DNA from 4 places in the Lactiplantibacillus sp. ME-2 genome. Region 2 is predicted to be linked to each of the others. Evidence: predicted binding sites of a transcription regulator. Region 2 holds the regulator's gene; each other region holds the start of a gene.

Region 1 (3,727 bases), on a different contig from region 2:
CCCAACGACCGGCAACCATCCCACCGTGGATTCGGTAATCAACGGTGTGGTCGTTCTTGGCGTACCACTCGTATTCCCAGCCGTTATCATAAGTGTAGATAAAGTGTGTGCCGAGAAAGTCATCAAGTATTTTAAAAGTTTTTGTCATTAGAATTACCTTCCTTATGTCTAATATGTCATTTTAATCATGTAATTTATTACATGTTTTAAACAACAAGGTTAGTGTATACTGTTATCAAGGAATCGTCAAGGAGGAATTTCCAATGGCGCAAAAAAACAAGTTACAATTTATTATTCTAGGGTTATTAAACCAGCAACCATTAACGGGCTATGATCTAACTAAAGCCTTTGATGACGAGATCGGTGAATTCTGGCAAGCTCAACATAGTCAAATTTATCCGCAATTGAAGCGACTAGAAGAACAAGGTTACGTCACGCATGAAATTACGGTCAGTGGCGAAAAACTTGAAAAGAAACTCTACCATATCACCGCAACTGGTCGGCAGCTGTTACATGAGTGGATCAGTGTCGGTACACCAGACTTAACCGCTACGAAAGATGAATTTATTTTAAAACTATACTTTATTCAAACGGATCGTGATCCACGCCTACTAGCGATGTTACAGGAACAGCTCACCCTGCACACAGCTAAGTTAGCACACTTACAACAGCGATTGGCGACCGTTTTCCCGCAAGCTAAAGCTGCTAAGCAACATTATGGTCACTATTTGATCTTACAACATGCGATCGGACGAGAAGACTACTATGTGAATTGGTTGAAGCAGACGTTGAAAGCCTTACCGGAGTAATGGGGAGAGTGCTGCCGCTCTAACTGGTGGCTGGAATCATAGCGTTAAAAGCTACCCTTAATTATTTAGAGCGGCGTTTGAAGGAAATCAGCTTATGATTATATGCGTGTGAGAAATGGTGCCGTTTGAATTCTGAAACTGGTATAATGGCAGTGGTCAATATCAATTCACTTCAATGAGGAGATTAACTATGGAAAATCAAAAAATGCAAGAGCCACTTGTCTATCGGCGAATTTTACTGACCGTTGATGAGGACGATAATACCTCTTCAGAACGTGCGTTTCGATACGCAACGACTTTGGCCCACGACTATGATGTTCCGTTGGGAATTTGTTCGGTGCTGGAAAGCGAAGATATCAATATCTTTGATTCATTAACACCGTCGAAGATCCAAGCTAAACGGAAACACGTTGAAGATGTTGTTGCCGAGTATGTTCAGCTTGCTGAACAACGAGGCGTTAATCAAGTAGAGCCGCTTGTCTATGAAGGCGGTGATGTGGATGACGTCATTTTAGAGCAAGTTATTCCAGAATTTAAACCAGATCTATTAGTGACCGGTGCCGATACTGAATTTCCACATTCTAAGATTGCTGGGGCAATTGGTCCGCGTTTAGCCCGAAAAGCACCTATTTCAGTTATCGTTGTTCGGTAATCAAGACTCGGGACAGGGATTAAGATCCAAGCTGATGAAATTTTAACAACCGCAAGCTCATCATGGCTAATGAGGAGCTTGCGGTTGTTTTTGACTGCTATTGTTCATTAATGAACTTAACAATTGAATTTTTTTATTGGCTATAAATACTGCTAAACATGAGTTTATAAGTGTACTGTTTGGATGATATTAAATAATTTTTCAAATTCTTGTTGCATTATGAGCAAGGATGGCTATAATAAAGTTTGTAAAATAATTCACAAAGGAATTGAACGGAGGAAGCACTTCATGATTAAGACAGAAAAAAATCAAACAAGCAAAGTTACTGACGAAGTTGATCAATTAGTTCAACGTTCTAAGAAAGCATTAGCTATTTTGAAGTCATATACCCAAGCACAAATCGATGATTTATGTGAAAAGGTTGCGGTTGCCGCACTGGACAATCATATGAAGTTAGCCAAGTTGGCGGTTGAGGAAACCGGTCGGGGTGTTGTTGAAGATAAGGCGATTAAGAACATCTACGCCAGCGAATATATCTGGAACAGCATGCGCCATGATAAGACAGTCGGCGTCATTAAAGAAGACGATGAAGAGCAACTAATGGAAATTGCTGAACCAGTTGGTATCGTAGCCGGGGTTACACCCGTAACGAATCCAACTTCAACAACGGTTTTCAAGACGTTGATCTCATTAAAGGGGCGTAACACGATCGTCTTTGGTTTCCATCCTCAAGCTCAGAAATGTAGTTCTGCGGCTGCTGATGTGATGCGGGAAGCGATTAAAGCTGCTGGTGGTCCAGCTGATGCTGTTTTATACATCGAACACCCAAGCATTGAAGCAACCGACGCCTTGATGCACCATACGGATGTTGCGACGATCTTGGCTACCGGTGGTCCAAGTATGGTGACAGCCGCTTACTCATCAGGTAAACCAGCACTGGGTGTTGGTCCTGGTAACGGCCCAACTTATGTTGAAAAAACAGCTGACATTAAGCAGGCGGTTAACGACATTGTTTTATCGAAGACGTTTGATAATGGGATGATTTGTGCTTCTGAAAATAGTGCCATTATCGACAAGGAAATTTATGCTGAAGTTAAAGCTGAATTTATTCGTTTGGGTTGCTACTACGTTAAACCTAAAGATGTGCAAGCCTTGAGTGATGCTGTCATTGATCCTAACCGGCACACAGTTCGTGGTCCAGTTGCTGGTAAAACAGCTTATCAAATCGCACAAATGGCTGGCTTGAAAGATGTCGCTAAGGACTGCCGGGTCTTGATTGCGGAGATTAATGGTGTCGGTATCAAGTACCCATTATCCGGCGAAAAATTATCACCAGTTCTGACCGTTTACAAAGCGGATTCGCATGAAGCGGCGTTCAAACGGGCTAATGAATTACTTCACTATGGTGGCTTAGGCCATACTGCTGGGATTCATACGACCGATGATGCATTGGTCAAAGAATTTGGCTTACAAATGCCAGCTTGCCGGATCTTAGTTAACACGCCATCTTCAGTTGGTGGGTTAGGTAACATCTACAATAACATGGCGCCTTCATTAACTCTGGGCACGGGATCATATGGTGGCAACTCGATTTCTCATAACGTTACAGATATGGATCTGATTAATATCAAAACTGTGGCAAAACGGCGTAATAACATGCAATGGGTCAAAATGCCTCCCAAAGTCTACTTCGAACGCAATTCCGTTCGCTACTTGGAACACATGGCCGGGATTAAGAAGGTTTTCCTAGTTTGTGATCCTGGGATGGTTGAATTTGGCTATGCTGATCGAGTAACGGCGGTCTTGAACAAGCGGACTGATCCGGTTGATATCGACATCTTCTCAGAAGTTGAACCGAACCCGTCGACTGACACAGTCTACAAAGGGGTTGCCCGGATGAAGGCCTTTAAGCCAGATACAATCATTGCACTCGGTGGTGGTTCTGCAATGGACGCCGCTAAGGGGATGTGGCTCTTCTATGAACACCCAGAAGCTTCCTTCTTAGGTGCTAAACAGAAGTTCCTGGATATCCGGAAGCGGACGTACAAAGTACCAGTATCTGAAAAAGTAACTTATATTGGGATTCCAACGACTTCTGGGACTGGTTCTGAAGTAACGCCATACGCGGTTATTACGGACTCCAAGACGCACGTCAAATACCCGATTACGGACTACGCAATGCAACCAGATATTGCGATCGTTGACCCACAATTTGTTGAAACGGTGCCAAAGCGGACGACGGCTTGGACTGGTCTCGACGTAATTA
Region 2 (3,727 bases):
ATACTTGACTTCGGTACCGGCATACTTATCGAATAATACTTGATCGCCGACCTTCACGCTGGGGTCAACTTTTGTCCCGTTATCTAAAACACGACCGTCATTGACGGCAACAACCTTACCGCTTTGGGGCTTTTCCTTAGCGTTATTGGCAATGACAATACCGCCAATTGTTTGTTCTTCTTCTTCTTGTTGTTGCAAGATAACGCGATCTCCTAATGGTTTTAACACGTGAATCCCTCCATTTATTCTTTTTTAGCACTCCTCAACCTCAAGTGCTAATTACATTGTCAACTATATCATTTTAATTCAAGATTGCAAGTGATTTGTCAATTATTAGTCAAAGAATGTCAAATCGACTATAATGAATACTATTGAAGTATCAATAAATCTTAAATCAAACTTTTAAAAGGACGTGACTTGATGGTTAATCGCCGCCAATCAATCTTTATTCTTATCATCTACTTTATTATTTACGCACTACCGAGCGTCCTTGTGACTGCTTTCCATCAGCTAGGGGCCCAAGTATTCGTGATTCAAACGGTCGACTACTTAGTCGGTGCAATCCTACTCATCTGGTTGGCGAGTCGCATGCGGACAAAAAACGTTGTTGAAAAACAACCAAGTAACTGGTTCATGACGTTCATCTGGGGATTGATCGGTCTTGTCCTAGTCATCGTTGGTCAAGTCATCATTTTAAAAATGACGGCTTTACTGGGACAGTCAACAGCGTCAACCAACACGACCACCCTCTTAACTGTTGGGCAACAATATCCCGCTTTCTTCTTAGCCATCATTGTCGGTGCCCCGATTATGGAAGAAATCGTCTTCCGCAAAGTTATCTTTGGCAATCTAAGTGCGGTTACTGGTCAGATTGGAGCGGCCTTGATTTCTAGTGTGCTATTTAGCTTTGCACATGCGGATGGTCACTTTATCCTCTATGCCTTTATCGGGTTATTATTCTGCTGGTTATACCAGCACACCGGTCGGATTCAAACATCGATGACGGCTCACATCCTAATGAACGCATCGGTTGTGTTACCCACATTATTAGGCTTACTGCACTAGTATCATTACTAGGTAGCGCTAACCTAGCGTTTCAACGTTAATTTTCACCGAATATTTATACGTTACAATCAATGATTCGTGATCTAAGTATGTTAAAAAGGCTTCCCTGAATAATTCAGAGAGGCCTTTTTATAGCCATTTAATTTCAAAGATAAAGCGAGTTATTAATCTTCAGTCTCATTTTCATCGTCATTACCATTGTCACCTAATTGCTGACCGTAATGTTCAATGAAGTAGATCAATGTTTGTAATTCGTTGGTCAAATCAACGTTCTGAACCCGTACTGTCTCAGGAACGGAGATTCGTAACGGCGTAAAGTTCATGATTCCTTTGACGTTTGCATCAACCAAGTCATCGGTAATTTTCTGAACAACCGTGGTTGGCACCGTTAAGATAGCAATCTCAATCTGTTGTTCGATCAATTGCTTTTTGAGCTCCGTCATTGGGTACACTGGAACCCCACTTTGGACTGTATTGGCAATCGCCTCGTTGACATCAAATGCTGCTGAAATGCGGACATTACTGTTTTTGTGAAAATTAAAGTTCAGTAGGGCGTGGCCCAAATTACCGACCCCAATTAAAGCAACATTCGTTAAGGTGTCTTGATTTAAAATCTTTTTGAAAAATGCAAGTAACGTTTCAACATCGTATCCATACCCTCGTTTGCCGAGCGCCCCAAAATACGAGAAATCTCGCCGAATCGTTGCTGAATCTACTTTAACCGCCTCGGACAACTCGGTCGATGAGACCCGCTTCTTATCTGCATCTAGCAAGATATTTAAATAGCGGTAATAAATCGGTAACCGTTTTGCCGTTGCCCGTGGAATTTTTGTTTCTGCCATTCGGACGTGTCCTCCTAATTAAAAGTTTGTGAATTTGCTGACACTATTCTAGCATAACGCGTGACTTTGTGAAATAATAATTACTTATTATTCCGAATAATTGGGTCAGGCCGTTACAATATGCTACAATTATGTCACGAATTAAATGTGAAAGGAGCTTAATAAAGCGTGATTTTACTACAAGTACAGCAAGTTATGCGGCGTTTTGGCGCCGATGTCTTGTTCGATAACGTACAAATGGATATTCAAGAACACGCTCGGGTGGCCCTTGTCGGTCGAAACGGGGCCGGAAAATCAACCTTACTTAAAATGATTGCCGGCGAAACGGTACCGGACGAAGGCCATATTTCAATGCGCAAGGGCTTAACAATCGGTTACTTGGCGCAAGACCAAGGACTGGATAGTAACAATACGATTTGGGAAGAAATGAGTAGTGTCTTTGCTGAGTTACATGCCATCGAAAAACGGATGCACCAGCTCGAAAATCAATTGAGCGACCCCGCAATCATGAATGATGAGCAGGCTTATCAACAGACCCTGAAAACCTATGATCAGATTCAAACTGAATTTCAACAAAAAAACGGGTACGGCTACCAAGCTGAGATTCGGGGCGTGTTGCACGGCTTCCAATTCGACGCCGATGTGTACGATAAGTCGGTGACGGCACTATCCGGTGGACAAAAGACCCAGTTGGCCTTGGCCAAGTTGTTACTTGAAAAACGGGACTTGCTTATCCTTGACGAACCGACGAACCACTTGGACGTCGAAACCCTTACTTGGTTGGAAAGCTATCTCCAGTCTTACTCTGGTGCGCTGCTAATCGTTAGCCATGACCGTTATTTCTTAGACCGGGTCGTTAACGAAGTCTATGACTTATCACACCATGAAATGGTGCACTACACTGGTAACTACGACCAGTTTGTGCAAGAAAAAGCGGCTCGAATCCAAGCACAATGGAAACATTATGAAAAGCAACAAGCGGAGATCAGCAAGCTTGAAGACTTTGTTAATCGTAACATCGTGCGTGCTTCTACGACAAAACGGGCCCAGGCTCGGCGTAAGCAGTTAGCAAAGATGGACTGCCTTGACCGCCCTGATAGTGACGAGAAGACTGCCCACTTTGGCTTTCATGCGGCTAAACAAAGCGGCAACATTGTGTTGACCGTCAAAGATGCAGCCGTGGGCTATGATGGTCAGATTCTTTCGGAACCCGACAACTTGAATATTAAGAAACATGAAGCTATTGCCATCGTTGGACCGAACGGTATTGGAAAATCGACTTTCCTAAAGAGTATTTTGGGACAGATTCCATTCATTAAAGGCCAGGCCGTTTTTGGCACCAACGTCGTTACGGGCTACTACGATCAAGAGCAACGTAATTTAAACGACAAAAAAACCGTCCTCAGTGAACTTTGGGATGAACATCCCACCACTCCTGAAAAAGACATTCGTACCATTTTGGGCAGTTTTCTCTTCACTGGTGAAGATGTTGATAAACCCGTTCATGCCCTATCTGGTGGAGAACGAGCCCGGTTACTGTTGACCAAACTTGCCATGCAAAATGACAACTTCTTAATCTTAGATGAACCAACTAACCACTTGGATATCGATAGCCGTGAAGTTTTGGAAGTCGCCCTCAACGACTTTGACGGCACCCTTTTGTTCGTGTCACATGACCGCTACTTCATTAACCAAGTCGCCACGAGTGTCGTAGAGGTTTCTCCGGAAGGCACGGAACTCTTCTTAGGTGATTACGACTACTACATCGACAAGAAACAAGAGCAAGCTGAAATCGCGGCTGCGGCTGCTAGCCAAGCGGC
Region 3 (3,727 bases), on a different contig from region 2:
GGATCTGCAGCGGGTTACCATCAGTTATCGGTGTCGCAAACGATTTTCACCATTTGATTTCAATCCGGATTATTTTCGATTGATTTTAAAGACCAATGCTCAAACTTATCAGCTAGAATGTGCGTTGAAGGCCAGTGACTATTTACCGCAATTTGTTAGTTATTTGCAACGACAAGGTGTGACGGTTGATGATCCTCAACAAGTTGTGGAATTGTTAGTTTCAGGAAAGTCGTTGTATCAGCATTTTCATACCGAGACTTGATCTTGAGCGGTTGCAACCAACCGTTGCGGTAGCGCTTAAGTGTGTTGCAATGAATTGGTGCACTCAATAGTCTAGTATTGTAATAGAGGAGCGGGTAGGATGAAAATTGTGATTGGCAGTAAAATAAAAGAGCAACGACAACAGCATGAATGGTCCCAGAAGACGGTGGCGGAGCGGTTACACGTCTCACGGCAAACTATTTCCAAGTGGGAATTAGGAAAAAGTTATCCAGATTTAGAGTTATTGGTAGCACTGAGCAAACTATTTGCTGTCTCAACGGATGAGTTATTAGGTTTGAGCAGAAGACCTGTTCAGCGACCATGGTGGCAGTTGTTATTGCGTAAAAGGAGTCGAACAGATATGACGGTGAAATGGTACAGCGGGGGGCAGGATCGGGCACGTGTTGCTGTGGGCATAATTAGTGATTTAGTTGCTAATCTAAATACCACGAATGAGCAACCGTTACGACAGCTGCTGGCAACTTATTATCAGGAACTATTGGAACAACGAACTGGTTCAGTACTGGGAGTATTCGACAGAATGAATTTAGACATCTCCAAATGTCTGCGGCAGCAACAAATCAAACTATCGCCAGAAAATGAGCAACTAATGCAACAGTTGATGGGGTTGAACATGATTCACTATCGTTGATGGATTTTGAAAGTAAAACGCAAACTGTCAAGCATCTAGCTTAATAGATGCTGACAGTTTGCGTTTTATGTTAAAAATCAATCGCAGGATTAAAGGTTTGACAAGCTTGTTCGACTAGATAAGCAATCGGCTTAGCTAGCACGTGACTTGGTAAGTAGGCAATACTAAAATCAAGGCTGAGCTCGCTTGTTGGTAATTTGAACGCATTGATAGGGTACTTGGCTGGTTCAGTGGCTAGTTTTGCCAACATTGCAGTGGCTAGAACAATGCTACCAAGTCCTTGAAGTGTCAAGCTTAGTGCAAAGCGAGAGTTATCGACTTCAATGAGTGGAATCGTTTGGATGCCTTTATCGGCAAAGTAATGGTCAACCAGTTCTTGAAAGCGAGCTTCACCGACTGCGCGGATGACAGGCTCACCAGTCATTCTTGTAAGAATGGTGGGGGTGAACGGTCGCCAAAATTGATTGGACTGATATATTCCGGCTGTTTTTGGAATGACTAAAGACAAAGAAATTGTCTGCAAAGGGATGGTTTTGACGTTAGTTTGATGAATTGTTTTGCCAATAAAAAAGTCTAGCTGATGACTAGCTAGCAACGTTTCTGCTTTTGATGTTGTGATTTCTAGTATTTTAGTGCGAATGTTCGGAAAACGTTGATAAAAAGCAGGTAGTGTTTGACTAAACCAAGCATTAGCCATCGGTGGTGTAATCCCAATCGTCATACTTTGATACTTATTTTGACTGATTTCTTTAAGCTCAGTGTTCATTCGCTGATGGAGACGAGCGTCACTTTGCAAATAAGTCAGTAATCTTTCTCCAGCATAAGTTAATTCAAGTGGATGATGGCCGCGGTCGATTAAGGGGGTCCCAAAATGAGTTTCCGCACTTTTAATTGTGCGGCTAATGTACGGCTGACTGATGAATAAACTTTGTGCAGCTTTCGTCATACTATTGTGCTGTTGAATAGCTTCTAAAAATACTAACAATTTATTTTCCATAAAATCGCCACCTTCAATGCTTAATCTTATTAAAATCAAGTATAACCCATTACTCATTTGTAATAATAGATAATCAGATTGTTATTTCTATAAAAATGAAAGCGGTTATATAATACAGATGTAGTTAAAAAATGATTCTATTTGTGATTTAAATATCAATTTCAATTGTGCTTTAGAATACGTTAAATGGATTCTGAAAGGGTGATCAGCATGCTCAAAAAAATGAATCAGGTTAAATGGGATTATCAATATGATACGGTAGTTATTGGCTTTGGTGGTGCCGGGGCGACAGCAGCGCGGTTTGCGGCGGATGCACATGCGAAGGTGTTGCTCACGGATGCAGCGCCGAATGGTCATGAAGGAGGCAATACCCGTTATTCTGCCCAACTCTTAGGAACGGTAGATAGTTTTGATGAGGGTAAAAAATATTATCAAAACTTAACGGCACCCATGCAATTAGACGATAGTATGGTTGATACTTTCGTAGCGGGCATGGCGAATATGCGCGACTATGTTCAAAAGTATCTCAATGTTGAACCGGTGAGTGTCAAAAATGATTTTACAGCTGCTGATTCTCCAATTTCATTAGACAGTGCAGTTCATGAGTTTCCTGAATTTGATGGAGTCCAATCCTATGACTTTACAACCGTCCATCATGGCATTTTTGATGCAGCTTTGTGGAAAATTCTTCGACAAAAAGTGTTAGATCGGCAGCAACAGATTGATGTCTGGCTTAGTGCTCCGGCACAACATCTGATTCAAGATCCCACTACGAATACAATTATCGGTGTCCAAATCGAACGTCAGCATCGTTTAGTTAATGTTCGAGCTACCAATGGCGTAGTCCTAGCTTGTGGTGGTTTTGAAAATAATCAACAAGCCATCCAGGACTACCTTGGTGCTGAGCACTTGGCACCATTAGGCACGCTGTTTAATAAGGGTGCTGGTATTAAGATGGCCCAAGAAGTTGGCGCGGACTTTTGGCACATGCAAAATTATGAATCACTCGGATTTTTACATGGTCTTTCGATTGCCGTACCACAAGGTGAACGTGGTCGCTTGATTTTAGGCTGGCCGGAAGTTAACCATGGTAGCGTTATTACGGTGGCTGATGACGGTAGTCGGTATTTTGATGAGAGTGAAGCCAACCGGCACGGTCACATTTATGATCATGGAATGTGGCGAGTACCGCGGACAAATGTCCATCCATACCTGGTTTTTGATGAAACTCAGTATCGACAGATGTTAGCAAGTCAATATACGCCGATTAATAATCTCACCGATTTAGTTGTGAAGGCCACTACTCTAAACGACTTAGCACGAGTTATGGAAGTTGATGGTACGGTACTTACCAAGACCGTTCATGATTTCAATTATTTTGTCGAGTCTGGTACTGACTACGCGTTTAATCGGCAGGTTGATACGATGCGGGCATTTGATGGTGGGCCATATTATGCGCTTAAGTTAACAAACAACGTACTTAATACCCAAGGGGGACCACGTCGTAATGACCGGGCAGAAATTTTAGATGCAAATCAGCAACCTATACCGCACTTGTATGGTGCAGGTGAGTTGGGCGGTATTTGTGCAAATCAGTATCAAGGTGGTGGTAATTTAGCTGAATGCCTGATTTTTGGAAAAATCGCTGGTGAAAATGCAGCTAAACCTAAGGAAGAAACGACACAATTAGTCGATGAAAAAGCAGTGGCTAAGCCGGATGCGAATACTAGTGCTTCGGTGCATCAGACTGGTGCCAATGATTTGCTAGCTGAAGCATCACCGGACATCACAGTTGGTGAACACCAATACTTAGGGCG
Region 4 (3,727 bases), on a different contig from region 2:
GTCAATAATGGCCGTTGAAACCCCATGATTTAATAAGTACGTCTTCACTTGATCGGTCATGTAACCCTTGGCAATCCCACCAAGGTCTAGTTGCATTCCCTTTTCTTCTAGATAAACGGTCCGTTTCTTGTCATTTAATTTAACTTTTTTGTAGTCTACCAGCTTAACGTTCTTATCAATTTCTTGTTGAGTGGGCACCTTGGCATCGGAAAATCCAATATGCCAGAGTGATGTGATCGGACCAATGGCTAAATCAAAGGATTCGTCTGAATTCTTACTATAATAGTAAGCTGCTTTGATCATTGGGTAGATATCCTTGCTGACAGCCACTGGCTTTTTACCGGCAGCGGCGTTGATCTTATCAATTTCAGATCCTTTTTGATTGACCGTAATTTCCTTAGCTTCCGTTTTCAACAGCTTAAACGCCCCAGCTAACACGTTATCCTTACCCTTATTATAAATCCGCAACGTGACAACTGTGCCCATCATGAACTGGGTATCCTCGATCGGCGTCTTGACGACCTTAGTTGGTTTGGGTCGGCTACTAGCAGCATTTTTGCGACTCGTACTCGTCCCACACGCCGTCAATGGCACGATCATTGCAACAATTAATCCAATTCGAACCCATTTTTTTAGCTTCATTCCAATACTTCCCCTATTTTTAATTTCAATTGTCATTATACCAAAGTCTTGATTCATCCGGTGAGACTGTTTGCGCGTCATCCAAGCTTTTCTACGCTAGTCTGACATCAGCGCACCTACAGCAAACGGTACAACTCGACGGTCGGGTTTGTACTACCACAGCCATTTTGCACTTAACATTCACCGCCACTATTATTTTTTAAACCAATATCCATGTATGGATTTAGCTTGCTCAAAGTCGTGCCCAACTGAGTGACAAACTTTTGTGGTTGTTCAATTAAAAACAAAAGGCCCTCAGCATGCGCCTCAGGCCTCAAAAGAATCGAATAATTAAATTGCTTATTCAGAGAAAATCATGTTGTCAACAGTAATCGTGTTGGTGTCACCCTTTTGTGCCGCGTTTTGTAATTGTTCCGCGTACATAATAAAGGTGTTAGAAGATTCAGTGGCACCCGTGACAACGTCAACCTTAGTTGGATCACTACTCTTAACTAATGACTTGTTCAAAGCTGGTTGATAAGTCTTAGGGTTAGTCTTAGCAACCTTCTTCATTTGCTTGTTGTAAGCTGCATCGTCAACTTTGGACTTGCCATTCTTGTTCACTTGGTTATATTCAGACTTCGTAATCTTATTATCCTTGACCGTGATTGCGAAAGTAACTTTGTAACCGTGTGAGTAGTTCTTTTCGTTCAACTTGTAGGTACCATCTTTCATCTTGGCACCATTGTCAATCTTAATGGTCGACTTGTTACCCGCTTGGGCAGCTTGAACTAATTGTTGTGTGTAGTTTTGGAAGGTCTTTGATGATTCAGTCGCACCAGTCACAACATCAATGGAGCCCACGTTACCAGTAGCGGCAGAGCCCGTCAGCGTCTTGTTTAACTTAGGCATGTAAGTCTTGGGGTTAGTCCCAGCGATCTTCTTCATTTGTTTGTTATATGAAGTATCATCAACTTTGGACTTGCCGTTCTTGTTCACTTGGTCATAACTGGACTTAGTGATTTTACCGTTGTTATTAACTGTGATACTCATCTTGGTCCGATAACCATGTGAATAATTTTCTTCTTCAAGGTTATAAGTACCCGCTTTCATTTTGCTGCCAGCGGTTAATTTAGCAACCTTAGTTGTCTTAGCTGATGAGCTTGAAGATGAACTCTTCTTGGATGAACTCGAGCTAGAACTTGAAGAACTGCTGCCACAACCTGCTAAAGCTAAAGCTGAAATTGCAACAACTGAAGCACCCGTAATAACTGATTTGAATTTCATGATATCCCACTCCTAACCTTTTTGTATGAAAATTCACATTAATCTTAACGTTTAAACTGGTAATAGTCAATCCCATTCCATTAAAAAAATGATATTTTAGCCTAATAATAGCGGTATTGACAACGTTTTCCGTTCAAACCTCGATGCCACTATTTTCGCGGCTTAGATAATGTGATAGTTTATGCATTCTTTCCCACAATCCATAGACAACCGCTTACATTATCGTTATAATTATTAGTGGAATTATCTTTTTACACTATTATTCAAGGGAGTTGTTACGCAATGGCAAAGAAAAATATTGTCGTTGTCGGTGCGGGGTTTGCTGGTGTTTACGCAACCAAGAAACTGTCTAAGCATTTCAAAAAAAATGCAGACGTCGAGATTACGTTGATTGACCGGCATTCATACTTCACGTATATGACTGAATTACATGAAGTTGCTACCGAACGGGTGGAACCTGAGCATATCCAATATGATTTGCAACGGTTGTTCGCACGGCGAAAAAACGTTCGTCTCGTGACCGATACCGTGACGGGCATCGACAAAAAGGCACAAACAGTTACTACCGAACACGGAAGTTATCAATATGATCAACTTTTAATTAGTTTGGGTGGGGAATCCAATGACTTTGGGACTCCCGGTGTTAAGGAACACGGCTTCGAATTGTGGTCCTTCGAACAAGCGATGGCATTGCGCGCTCACTTATCTGCAATTATTCGGCGGGGGGCGGCGGAGCTCGACCCTGCTAAGCGCAAAGCCATGTTGACCTTTACAGTCTGTGGTTCTGGTTTTACTGGTTCTGAACTGATTGGTGAATTAATCGAATATCGTGATGTTTTGGCTCGAGACAACAAGCTCGATCCAAGTGAAATCACGCTCCAATTGGTCGAAGCAGCGCCGACTATTATTAACATGCTCAACCGGACGCAAGCCGGTAAGGCCGCTAAGTACATGGAAAAACATGGTGTCAAAATCATGACGAACTCCATGATTACCGAAGTCTGTGAAGACCATGTTAACTTAAAAGGCAAGGATCCAATTCCAACCTACACGTTAATCTGGACAGCCGGTGTTCGTGCTAATAGTATCGTTAAAAAGTTTGGCATTGAAACTAACCCCCGCGGTGGTCGCTTGATGGCCAATGAATTCATGCAAGCTAAGGATTGTAACAATATCTTCTTAGCCGGTGATTCAACCAGCTACCAAGAACCTGACCAACCACGGCCAGTCCCACAAATCGTTCAAGGGGCTGAAGAAACCGCAGCTAAGGCCGTCGAAGGTATTATTAAGAACGTTGACCAGACTGACGTTACGATCAAGCCATTTAAGGGCGCTTATCAAGCATCCGTCGACTCAATTGGTTCCAAATATGCCGTTGCACAAGTTTTAGAGAAATGGAACGTCTCTGGTTTTATTGCCGTGCTTTTAAAACACGCCATCAACTGGATGTACTACGTTCAGATTTTCTCAGGTTACTACCTATTCCAGTACTTCATGCACGAATTCTTCCGGACTCGTAATAACCGTAACGTCTTCCGCGGTTGGGTCTCACGGGCTGGTAACGTACTCTGGAGTGTGCCACTGCGGTTCTTCTATGGTGCCATGTGGTTATGGGACTGCTGGACTAAAGTTCAGGGATCTGAATCCTGGTTCACTGACAAGTTACGGTTACCATTCGAATGGATTACCGTGGCCGCAACCAGTGGTGCCTCTCAAGCAACTAAAGCCGCTGCAACCAGTGGTGCTTCTGAAGCTGCCACGTCAACCGCTAAAGCCGCTAAGGGTGTCTTCAGTCTTTCATACATGTACGGTAAAGAAC

What was found. The regulator Rex, encoded in region 2, represses fermentation and respiration genes when NADH is low (regulators of the CRP and FNR family bind a similar motif). The targets are predictions, from matches to a motif close to TTGTGAANTANTTCACAA.
Region 1: the regulator Rex is predicted to act here: its motif matches at 1,707-1,724, upstream of adhE (bifunctional acetaldehyde-CoA/alcohol dehydrogenase).
Region 3: the regulator Rex is predicted to act here: its motif matches at 2,052-2,069, upstream of MMY95_RS09690 (FAD-binding protein).
Region 4: the regulator Rex is predicted to act here: its motif matches at 1,930-1,947, upstream of pplA (extracellular electron transfer flavoprotein PplA).

What each region holds. Positions count from the first base shown of each region.
Region 1 covers NZ_JAKZEQ010000018.1:47,057-50,783, reverse strand. The annotation lists gene MMY95_RS08250 (phenolic acid decarboxylase) at 1-148, opposite strand, end outside; gene MMY95_RS08245 (PadR family transcriptional regulator) at 264-809, shown strand; gene MMY95_RS08240 (universal stress protein) at 1,000-1,461, shown strand; gene adhE (bifunctional acetaldehyde-CoA/alcohol dehydrogenase) at 1,750-3,727, shown strand, end outside.
Region 2 covers NZ_JAKZEQ010000017.1:43,687-47,413, reverse strand. The annotation lists gene groES (co-chaperone GroES) at 1-228, opposite strand, end outside; gene MMY95_RS07965 (type II CAAX endopeptidase family protein) at 421-1,065, shown strand; gene MMY95_RS07960 (redox-sensing transcriptional repressor Rex) at 1,230-1,907, opposite strand; gene MMY95_RS07955 (ABC-F family ATP-binding cassette domain-containing protein) at 2,076-3,727, shown strand, end outside.
Region 3 covers NZ_JAKZEQ010000024.1:12,799-16,525, forward strand. The annotation lists gene MMY95_RS09675 (helix-turn-helix transcriptional regulator) at 1-262, shown strand, start outside; gene MMY95_RS09680 (helix-turn-helix domain-containing protein) at 362-913, shown strand; gene MMY95_RS09685 (LysR family transcriptional regulator) at 984-1,910, opposite strand; gene MMY95_RS09690 (FAD-binding protein) at 2,097-3,727, shown strand, end outside.
Region 4 covers NZ_JAKZEQ010000006.1:58,454-62,180, forward strand. The annotation lists gene MMY95_RS03465 (FAD:protein FMN transferase) at 1-642, opposite strand, end outside; gene pplA (extracellular electron transfer flavoprotein PplA) at 982-1,908, opposite strand; gene MMY95_RS03475 (NAD(P)/FAD-dependent oxidoreductase) at 2,191-3,727, shown strand, end outside.